DNA from 2 places in the Qipengyuania sp. Mu-71 genome. Region 2 is predicted to be linked to the other one. Evidence: predicted binding sites of a transcription regulator. Region 2 holds the regulator's gene; the other holds the start of a gene.
The links. Region 2 encodes LexA, which represses DNA repair genes until DNA is damaged. Its sites were predicted from a motif close to GTTCCNCNCTTGTTCT; they were not measured.
Positions count from the first base shown of each region.

Region 1: uvrA (excinuclease ABC subunit UvrA) is a predicted target of LexA. The motif match lies at 2,757-2,772, and genes of this name have one in related genera.

Region 1 covers NZ_JBAJHR010000001.1:869,221-874,438, forward strand. The annotation lists gene V6B15_RS04370 (M13 family metallopeptidase) at 1-754, opposite strand, end outside; gene V6B15_RS04375 (hypothetical protein) at 872-1,171, opposite strand; gene V6B15_RS04380 (hypothetical protein) at 1,184-1,909, opposite strand; gene V6B15_RS04385 (hypothetical protein) at 1,963-2,424, opposite strand; gene uvrA (excinuclease ABC subunit UvrA) at 2,784-5,218, shown strand, end outside.
Region 2 covers NZ_JBAJHR010000001.1:1,159,969-1,165,186, forward strand. The annotation lists gene V6B15_RS05750 (ComEC/Rec2 family competence protein) at 1-2,070, shown strand, start outside; gene lexA (transcriptional repressor LexA) at 2,064-2,753, opposite strand; gene trpC (indole-3-glycerol phosphate synthase TrpC) at 2,901-3,686, opposite strand; gene trpD (anthranilate phosphoribosyltransferase) at 3,688-4,680, opposite strand; gene V6B15_RS05770 (anthranilate synthase component II) at 4,677-5,218, opposite strand, start outside.

The sequences.
Region 1 (5,218 bases), 290 kb from region 2:
CGATCTGGCGCTTCTGTTCGGCATCCCAGTTGAGCTGCGCGACATAGGTCTCGAAAGTCATCACGCGGCTGGCCGCTTCGCGCGGGCTGGCTTCGCCGATATGACGGAAGGTGCGCTCGAGATAGGCGAGATAGGCGCCGCGCTGGTCGGCGAATTTTGCGTCGAAATAATATTCCTTCTCGGGCAGGCCGAGCCCGCCGGAAAACATCCACAGCGCGTTCATCGTCGGATCGTCGGGGTCGGCATAGGGGCCGGCACCGAACAGCGAGCCGCCGAACTTGCCATAGGTCGCGCCCATGTAGCGTGCGAAAGCGCTCTTGTCCGACAGCGCTTCGACCTGTGCCAGATCGCGCATCAACGGCGCGAGACCCGCGCGCTCGATCGCCGCCTCGTTCATAAAGCTGGTGTAGAGCGCGCCATATTGCGTGCCTGCGGGGGCTTGAGTGATCAGCCCGTTGACCTCTTCGGTCACATCCTCGCGCAGATTGTAGAACGAGCCGACCGAGGGGCGATCGCCGGGGATTTCGGTCCGGTCGATCCACGCGCCCGAGGCATAGCGTTCGAAATCGTCACCCGGATCGGCGGCGGTGTCGCGCGCGGTGAGGTCGAGCCCGAAGTCGCCGATCTTGGCTTGGCCGGTGACGACGATGGTGTTGGCGTCGGTTTCCTCGGCGAAGGACGGAGAGGCGAGAGCCAGCCCCAGCGCGAGCGCGGAAGCTGCCGTCGCGCGGGCGAAATGTCGAGTGGATGGCATGTGTGATTCCCCTGGGTTTTAGATCGTGCAGGGGCTTAGCTTTCGCCGAACAGAGACGACAACCATTGTCGTCGAACGCGCAAACGCGTTCGGCAAGCTACTTGCGGTTCGTAACCCCTAGTTCTCGTCTTCAGGTTCGCCGTCCGGCTCTGCTTCGCCTTCCTCATTCGCTTCATCGGCGCCAGCATCAATCGCAGGATCTACCTCCACGGTCACCGCTTTGGGATAGGTCAGGACGAGAAAAAGCTCTTCCCCGTCCCCAAGTTCGGTCAAAGGCCCGCCATCCTTGATGAAGCCGATCCCACCTTTTGCGGAAAGTATGGCTCCAGACACGCTGGCGCTTTCTTGAACGGCATTTTTGAAAAAGTCCTTTGCAGACTGCTCGCTGGTGAAAGCATTGGCGAAAAAGACGTTCATGGCAGGCTCTCCTCAATACTCGTCCCATTTGGCGACGCCTTCGTTGAATTTTGCGTTTCTCAAGAACGCCGGCGCACTGCCTTCGATGGCGGTTATGCAGGTTCCTTGCTCACTGCATGCATTGACCAGTGCAGTGCCGAAGGGTTGATTGATTGCGTCGACCAGCCCCTGCATTTTGCGTTTGAGGATAGTCTTGTCGGTCGCGACGACCTTGGCCTTGAGCTTGTCCAGCGTCGTGTCAAAGTTCTTGCCCATTCCCACGCCGAACTCGGTGTTGGCCGGAAAGAGCGAGTTCACGTCGAGCGGCGTGTCATTGGCGTTGATCGTGGCAGCGTTTGTAGAAACCAGCGCCGCGCCGCCCTTGGCGGAAAGGATCTGCGCGGCCATGCCGGTAGCGAAATACTGTGCCAGGCCGCCGTTCACATCTACGTCCGTGCTGGCCCCCGCACCGAACTCCGCTCCGAAGCTGGCAAGTACCGAATAGCTGTCCAGATTGCCGCCCTTGATTGAAACGAAAGAGCACGGGTGAATGGCATAAATGCCTCCCGTCACTTCGATAGGGTCCGTGACCGGACAAGGCCCTAGCCGGTTGTAGCCATCCTCGCTCGTATCCACTGTATTGGCCAGCAGGGGCATCACCACCGCTTCCTGTCTGTCATAGCCTACGATGATTTCGGGCACCTCGCCGGTCGATGCACCAGCCTTGATGCCAAATGTCGTATTGGTGCCGAAATACATCGTATTGCTGTGCCGTGTCGCTTGGACACAGCCCGCTGCGAGCGGCAGCAGGGCTAGGGCTGCAAGGTATTTGTGTGGTCGACTACGCATGGCGAACTCCCCTCAAGTGCAGACAGGACCTTGGCCGCATTCTCGGCTTCGGCCGCGGACCGGATGATCACCAACAGCTGGCAATCGCGCGGATCGGCAATGACCCACTGGCTATCCGAGTAGCCAAGCCAGGCGCCGCCTGCGGGCAGTTCGTCCCAGCCAAACCCCACACCGCTCCGTTTGACCGCCACCACACCGCCCGTTGTGCGCGGCAGTTCGACGCGGACTACGCCGATGCCGGTGATCGTCTCGCCGCCACCCTCACCGACCGTTACGTGGGTGCAGGCGGACAGCAGGCATGCAACGGCCGCGACAAGCCCGGCGTGGCCGGCGGATGATTGTTCTCGAACGCCGCTATGCACCTTGCGCGCGGGCCATCGAAGACAGCGCAACAATCGCCGTATTCGCGCACCGGCCCGGATCATTCTCCCCATTATCCGGCTCCCTCTATGTGAGGAAAACACTCGATAGTTGGGATCGTCAAGTCTTCGATCAAATACTGGCGGGAACCGTATGGTCGATTTGGGTGGGAAGAAAATGATTTCATCGTCCTGTCGGCGGTCGCCATTCTCTGTCGCCAATCTTGATTGCCGGATGATGCCCTGCAATTCTCTGCAATTCGCCAGTAAGTTGGATTGCCGCATGAATCCGCCGCGAGATGTTCCCGCGGCGTTGATATTTGGAGGAGGCGCCCCACATTCCCGGAACCGCCGGGCCGTCTGCTCGCTCGACACATACCGCCCCCCCTTGACCCAGGCGAACAATTCAGGAACACGCGTCCTTCATGGCCCTCACCAAAATTTCCGTCCGCGGCGCGCGCGAGCATAATCTCAAGGGCGTCGACATCGACCTGCCGCGCGACAGCCTGATCGTGATCACCGGCCTCAGCGGTTCGGGCAAGTCGAGCCTCGCCTTCGACACGATCTATGCCGAGGGGCAGCGGCGCTATGTCGAGAGCCTCAGCGCCTATGCGCGCCAGTTCCTCGAGATGATGCAGAAGCCCGATGTCGAGCATATCGACGGGCTCTCACCCGCGATCTCGATCGAGCAGAAGACCACCAGCCGCAACCCGCGCTCGACCGTCGCGACGGTGACCGAGATCTACGACTACATGCGCCTGCTGTGGGCGCGCGTGGGCGTGCCCTATTCGCCCGCCACCGGCCTGCCGATCGAGGCGCAGACCGTATCCAACATGGTCGACCGGGTAATGGAACTGCCCGAGGGCACACGCATCTACCTGCTCGCCCCCGTGGTGCGCGGGCGCAAGGGCGAATACCGCAAGGAACTGGCCGAATGGCAGAAGGCGGGCTTCACCCGTGTGCGCATTGACGGCGAGCTTCATGCGATCGAGGACGCGCCCGCGCTCGACAAGAAGTTCAAGCACGACATCGAGGTGGTGGTCGACCGGCTCGCGGTGAAGGAGGGCATCGAGACCCGTCTCGCCGACAGTTTCGAAACCGCGCTCAAGCTGGCCGAGGGGCTTGCCTATGTCGATCTCGCCGATGGCGCGGTGCCTGGGCGAGAGGACGAGGGGGCCGCGGCCGGCGGCGCGATGAAGGGCGCGGGGCTGCCCGCCAACCGCATCGTCTTTTCCGAGAAATTCTCCTGCCCGGTCAGCGGCTTCACGATCGAGGAGGTCGAACCGCGGCTGTTCTCCTTCAACGCGCCGCAGGGTGCCTGCCCGACCTGCGACGGCATCGGCGAGAAGCAGCTGTTCGACCCGCAGCTGGTCGTCCCCAACGAGGCGCTCAGCCTCAAGAAGGGCGCGGTGGTGCCCTGGGCGAAGAGCAACCCGCCGTCGCCCTATTACATGCAGGTGCTCGCCAGCCTCGCGAAGGAATACGAGTTCGACCTCACTACCCCGTGGCAGGAGTTCGACGCCGAAATCCGCGACATCATCCTCCACGGCACCAGGGGCCGCGCGATCCCGCTCACCTTCAAGGACGGGCGCAAGAGCTATACCGTCAAGAAGCCGTTCGAGGGCGTGATCGGCAATCTCAACCGCCGCATGCTCCAGACCGAGAGCGCGTGGATGCGCGAGGAGCTGGCCAAGTTCCAGACCGCTCAAGCCTGCGAGACCTGCAATGGCAAGCGGCTCAACCCCAAGGCGCTCAGCGTCAAGATCCCCGGCCCCGCGGGCCCGACCGACATCGCCACCCCCACGCAGATGAGCGTCGCCGATGCCAAGGCATGGTTCCTCGGGCTCGACGGACATCTGACCGACCAGCAGGCGCAGATCGCCAAGGCCATCCTCAAGGAAATCAACGAGCGGCTGGGCTTCCTCGACAATGTCGGGCTCGACTATCTCAACCTCGACCGTACTTCAGGTACGCTGAGCGGGGGCGAGAGCCAGCGCATCCGCCTCGCCAGCCAGATCGGCAGCGGGCTCTCAGGCGTGCTCTACGTGCTCGACGAACCCAGCATCGGCCTCCACCAGCGCGACAACGACCGGCTGCTCGAAACGCTGAAGCGCCTGCGCGACCTCGGCAATACGGTGATCGTGGTCGAGCATGACGAGGACGCGATCCGCGCCGCCGATTACGTGGTCGATCTCGGCCCCGGCGCGGGCGTCCACGGGGGCGAGGTGGTCGCCGAAGGCACGCTCAAGCAGGTGCTGAAAAGCAAGAAATCGCTCACTGCCGCCTATCTCACCGGCCGCCGCGAAATCGCGGTTCCGCCCAAGCGGCGCAAGGGCAACGGGCACAAGCTCACCGTCCACGGCGCGCGCGCCAACAACCTTGCCAACGTCACTGCCAGCCTGCCGCTGGGCACCTTCACCTGCGTCACCGGCGTCTCGGGCTCGGGCAAGTCCAGCTTCACCATCGACACGCTCTACGCCTCTGCCGCGCGCGAACTCAACGGCGCGCGCATCGTCGCGGGCGCGCACGACAAGGTCACCGGGCTCGAATATTGCGACAAGGTGATCGAGATCGACCAGTCGCCCATCGGCCGCACCCCGCGCTCCAACCCCGCCACCTATACCGGCGCCTTCACCCAGATCCGCGACTGGTTCGCGGGCCTCCCCGAAAGCCAGGCGCGCGGCTACAAGCCCGGGCGCTTCAGCTTCAACGTCAAGGGCGGCCGCTGCGAGGCGTGCCAGGGCGACGGCCTCATCAAGATCGAGATGCACTTCCTGCCCGACGTCTACGTCACCTGCGAACAATGCGGCGGCAAGCGCTACAACCGCGAAACGCTCGAGGTGAAGTTCAAGGGCCACTC
Region 2 (5,218 bases):
GCGCAATTCGACCGAGGACCGTGGCTGGCGGTCGCGTTCGCCGCGGGCATCGGGCTGTGGTTCTATCTCGGTGCGCCATGGCAGTGGCTGGCGACAATCGGCGGCGCGTTAGCCGCTGCGGCCATGGCCTTCGCGCGGTGGCGCGGCAGGGACGGACGTGCCTACTTGCTGGCCGCAAGCCTGTCGGTCCTGATCGCCCTGGCGCTCGGCATGTCGCTGGTATGGGCGCGCTCGGCGATGGTGGGGGCGGAGCCGATTGCGTATCCGCGGTTCGAGCGGATCGACGGGCGTGTCCTCGAGCGCGAGGAGCAACCGGCGGAGGACCGCGTCCGGCTTGTCCTCGCCGCGCGCGATGCGGAGACCGGGCGGGCGGTCGCCTATCGCGTGAACCTGCCGCTGGCGAAGGACCGGCCCGGCTTGCGCGAGGGCGCGCGGGTGCGGCTGTCGGCGCGGCTGATGCCGCCGTCCCCGCCAATCGTCCCCGGAGCGTATAATTTCGCGCGTCGGGCCTGGTTCGACGGGCTGTCGGCTACGGGATCGGTCGTGGGAGAAGTCGAGCTGGTCACGCCGCCGCCGCAGTCGCGCCTGACCGTGGCCTCTATCCAGCGGCGGCTGTCGGCGCATGTGCGCAGCCGGCTCGACAGCACGGCGGGGGCGATTGCCGCGACACTGGCGAGCGGCGACCGCGGCGCCATTCCCGAACGCGACGAGGAGGCCATGCGCGACGCGGGGCTGACCCATCTGCTGTCGATCAGCGGGCTGCATGTCAGCGCGATCATCGCGGCGAGCTATATCGTGGTCCTGAAGCTGCTGGCGCTGTGGCCGTGGCTGGCCCTGCGGGTGCGGCTGCCGCTGGTCGCTGCGGGTGCAGCGGCGCTGGCGGGGATCGCCTATACGCTGCTGACGGGCGCGCAGGTGCCGACCGTGCGCAGCTGTATCGGCGCGTTGCTGGTGCTGGTTGCGCTGGCCTTGGGGCGAGAACCGCTTTCGCTGCGGATGGTCGCGATTGCCGCAGGCGTGGTGCTTGCGCTGTGGCCGGAATCTTTGGTCGGACCGAGCTTCCAGATGAGCTTTGCGGCCGTCATCGCGATCGTCTCGCTGCACAATGTCCAGGCGGTGCGCGATTTTCTCGCGCCGCGCGAGGAAAGCGGGCTGCGCCGGTTCCTGCGGCGAACCGCGATCCTGTTCCTGACCGGACTGGTCATCGAACTCGCGCTGATGCCGATCGTGCTTTTCCACTTCCATCGTGCGGGCGTTTACGGCGCGGCGGCCAATCTGGTTGCCATTCCGCTGGTGACCTTCGTGTCGATGCCGCTGGTGGCACTGGCGTTGGCGCTCGACCTGATCGGCGCGGGTGCGCCCGTGTGGTGGCTGGTCGGGCATTCGCTCGACCTGTTGCTGGGTATTGCGCATCTGTTTGCCGAGCAGCCGGGTTCGGTCAAGCTGGCCCCGCGGATCGGGATGGGTGCTATCACGCTCTATCTGTGCGGCGCGCTGTGGCTGGCGCTGTGGCAGGGCAGGGCGCGCCTGTGGGGGCTTGGGCCCGTCGTGATGGCTGCCATCCTGATGATTCAGGCCCCGGTGCCCGATATCCTGATCACGCGCGACGGGCGCGATATCGGCATCGCAAACGAGGCCGAACGGCTGCTGGTGCTACGCGATAGCGAGGGTGGATATGCGCAGGAGAACCTGCTCGAACTCGCGGGGACCGATCGGCAACCGCTGGCTATCGCGGAGTGGCCGCACAGCCGCTGCAGCGCCGAATTCTGTTCGCTGACCGTCACGCGCGAGGGCCGTGCCTGGTCGCTCCTGATCGCACGTAGCCGGGACCTGGTGGAGGAGCGCGCGCTGGCCGCAGCCTGCCGGAACGCCGACATCGTCATCGCCGATCGCTTCCTGCCCCGCAGTTGCCGCCCGCGATGGCTCAAGGCCGACCGGCGTTTCCTCGAGCGAGAGGGCGGGGTCGCGCTCTATCTGGGCGCACGGCGTATCGACACCGTGGCGCAGGATCAGGGCGAGCATGGCTGGTGGCGCGCGCCGGAGGACAGGCGCGCGCCCCGGGGTCAGTGATACCGGCGCAGCAGACCGGCCAGCTTGCCTTGCACCTGGACACGGTGCGAATCGTAGACTTGCGGTTCGTAAGAGCCATTGGCGGGGTCGAGGATGACGCGCCCGGCGTCCTTGCGCAGATATTTGAGCGTGGCTTCCTCATTGTCGACCAGCGCGACCACGATTTCGCCGTCGCGGGCGCTATCGGTGCGCTTCACCAAGGCAAAATCGCCATCGAAAATGCCTGCTTCGATCATCGAATCGCCCGACACCTCGAGTGCGTAATGTTCACCCGGGCCGAGCAGAGCGGCGGGGACCGGCATGCTCGACTGGCCTTCGATCGCTTCGATCGGCGCGCCTGCGGCGATACGGCCGTGCAGCGGCACATCGATAATGTCATTGGCCGGTGCGGGCGCGACGGGCTTGGGCGTGATCGCCGATACCACGGAGTCGTTCGCAGGGGCGGGCTGTGCCGCGCCCATCACTGCGTTCTCGGGCAGCTTGACCACTTCGAGCGCGCGCGCTCGGTTGGGCAGGCGGCGGATGAAGCCGCGCTCTTCAAGCGCCGAGATCAGGCGATGCACGCCCGACTTGCTCTTGAGGTCGAGCGCTTCCTTCATCTCCTCGAAACTCGGCGAGATGCCGGTCTCTTCCAGACGCTGCTGGATAAAGCGGATCAATTCGTGCTGCTTGGCGGTCAGCATTGTGCGAACTCCCGTATCGCCTGTTCACAAAGCTGTGAACGAATACGGAACAATTAAGCAACCTGATTCGCCAAGTCAAGCAATCCCGCCATTTTCGAGTGATTTACACAGGAACACTTGTTCCCGATTTGCTCCACCGTTGCTGCGTCAGCGGCCGAGCAAGGCGCGGGTCGCCGCGGCAACATCCGCCTGACGCATCAGGCTTTCACCGACCAGGAAGGTGCGGACGCCCGAACGCGCGAGCCGCACACAATCATCGTGCGTCGTGATGCCGCTTTCGCCGACCAGCAGCGCGCCTTCGGGTGCGACCGGGGCCAGCATCTCGGTGGTAGCGAGGTCAGTGGTGAAGCTGCGCAAATCGCGGTTGTTGACGCCGATCAGGCGCGACCTGAGCTGCGCGGCGCGGTCCATCTCGGTGCGATCATGGACTTCGACCAGCACATCCATGCCGTGGTCCAGCGCCGCCGCCTCGATCTCGGCCATGAGGCCGTCTTCGAGCGCCGCGACAATGATCAGGATAGCGTCGGCCCCGATCGCGCGTGCTTCGGCAACCTGCCACGGATCGACCATGAAATCCTTGCGCAGTGCAGGCAAATCACAGGCTGCGCGCGCGGCAACCAGGTAATCTTCATGGCCCTGGAAATAGGGCGCATCGGTGAGCACCGAAAGGCAGGCAGCTCCGCCCGCAGCATAGGCGCGGGCATGCTCTGTGGGTTGGAAATCTTGGCGAATCAGACCCTTGGAGGGGGAAGCTTTCTTGATTTCCGCTATCAGGCCGAAGCCGTCCTGCTGTGCCCGAGCGAGGGCAGAATGGAACCCACGGGGCGCCGACTGCTCCTTCGCGAGCGCTTCGAGATCGGCGAGCGTGTGATCGCGCTTGCGTGCGGCCACCTCGTCGCGCTTGGTCGCACAGATTTGTTCCAGCTTGTTCATGTCAGGCGGTCATCGCGATCCAGTTTTCGAGCAGCGCCCTGGCCTTGCCCGAGTCCAGCGCTTCGGCAGCGATCTCCGCGCCCTCGGTCCATTCGTCGGTGCGACCGGCGATAATCAGCGTTGCCGCCGCGTTGAACAGCACCGCATCGCGGTAGGCGCCCGGGCTCCCGCCGAGCAGCGCCTCGAGCGCGCGGGCGTTATACGCCGGATCGCCGCCGCGGATCGCCTCGACCGGGGAATGCGGCAGGTTGGCTTCCACCGCGACCACGCGGCGCATTTCGAAATCATTGCCCTGGACATCGGCCAGTTCGTTACCGCCGGCGAGGCTCAGTTCGTCGAGTCCTTCGTCTCCCGAGGCAATGAAGGTGCGCTCGGTTCCCAGCTTGGCCTTTGCCGCGGCATAGATGGGCACATAGGCGGGCCGGGCGATGCCAATCAGCTGGCGTCTGACGCCAGCGGGGTTCGACAAAGGCCCCATCAGATTGAAGATCGTGCGCACGCCGAGCTTTTGCCGGATCGGCTGAATGCGGCCCATCGCAGGATGGTGGTTCTTGGCGAACAGGAAGCAAATTCCCAATTCGGCCAAAGTCTTCTCCGCGCTTCTTCCCGCTGCTTCCATGTCGAGACCGAGCGCTTCGAGCGTGTCGGCGGCGCCCGCCTTGCTGCTGGCCGCGCGATTGCCATGCTTGGCCACGGGCACACCGCAGGCGGCGACCACCAGGCTCACTGCGGTGGAGACATTGAGCGTGTGATGGCCATCGCCGCCCGTGCCGCAGCAATCGACCGTCCCCTCGGGGGCAGCGATCGGGATCAGCCGTGCCCGCAGCGCGCGCGCCGCGCCGGCGATTTCGTCGGAGGTTTCGCTGCGCGCCGACATGTCGACCAGGAAACGCGCGATATCCTCGTCGCCCGTCTCACCATCGAGGATCCAGCCAAAGACCTCTTCGGCCTCGGCCTCTCCAAGGTGTTGCCTGGCGTCGGGGAGCGTCTTCATGCGGGGACCTTGGCGGGAATACCGCAGAGGGCGAGGAAATTGGCCAGCAAGGCATGGCCATGTTCGGTCGCGATGCTTTCGGGATGGAACTGGACGCCGTGGATCGGCAGGTCGCGGTGGCGGAAGCCCATCACGCTGGTGCCGTCGAGGCCGGGGGTTTCGCTGGTGGCGTTGATCGCGAGGCAGTCCAGATTGTCCTCGACTACCAGCGAGTGATAGCGGGTCGCGGTGAAGGGCGAGGGCAGCTCGGCGAACACGCCGCTGGAATCGTGGGTGACCGGCGAGGTCTTGCCATGCATCAGCCCGCCGCGCACCACGCGGCCACCGAAATGCTGGCCGATCGCCTGGTGACCGAGGCACACGCCGAGCAGCGGCGCCCCGGCATCGGCGCAGGCTGCCACGAGGTCGAGGCTGACGCCTGCCTCGTTGGGGGTACAGGGGCCGGGCGATATGAGATAGCCCGCATGGCCCGCCGCCAGCGCCTCGCGTGCCGAGATGGCGTCGTTGCGCACCACCTCCACGCCTGCACCCAGTTCCA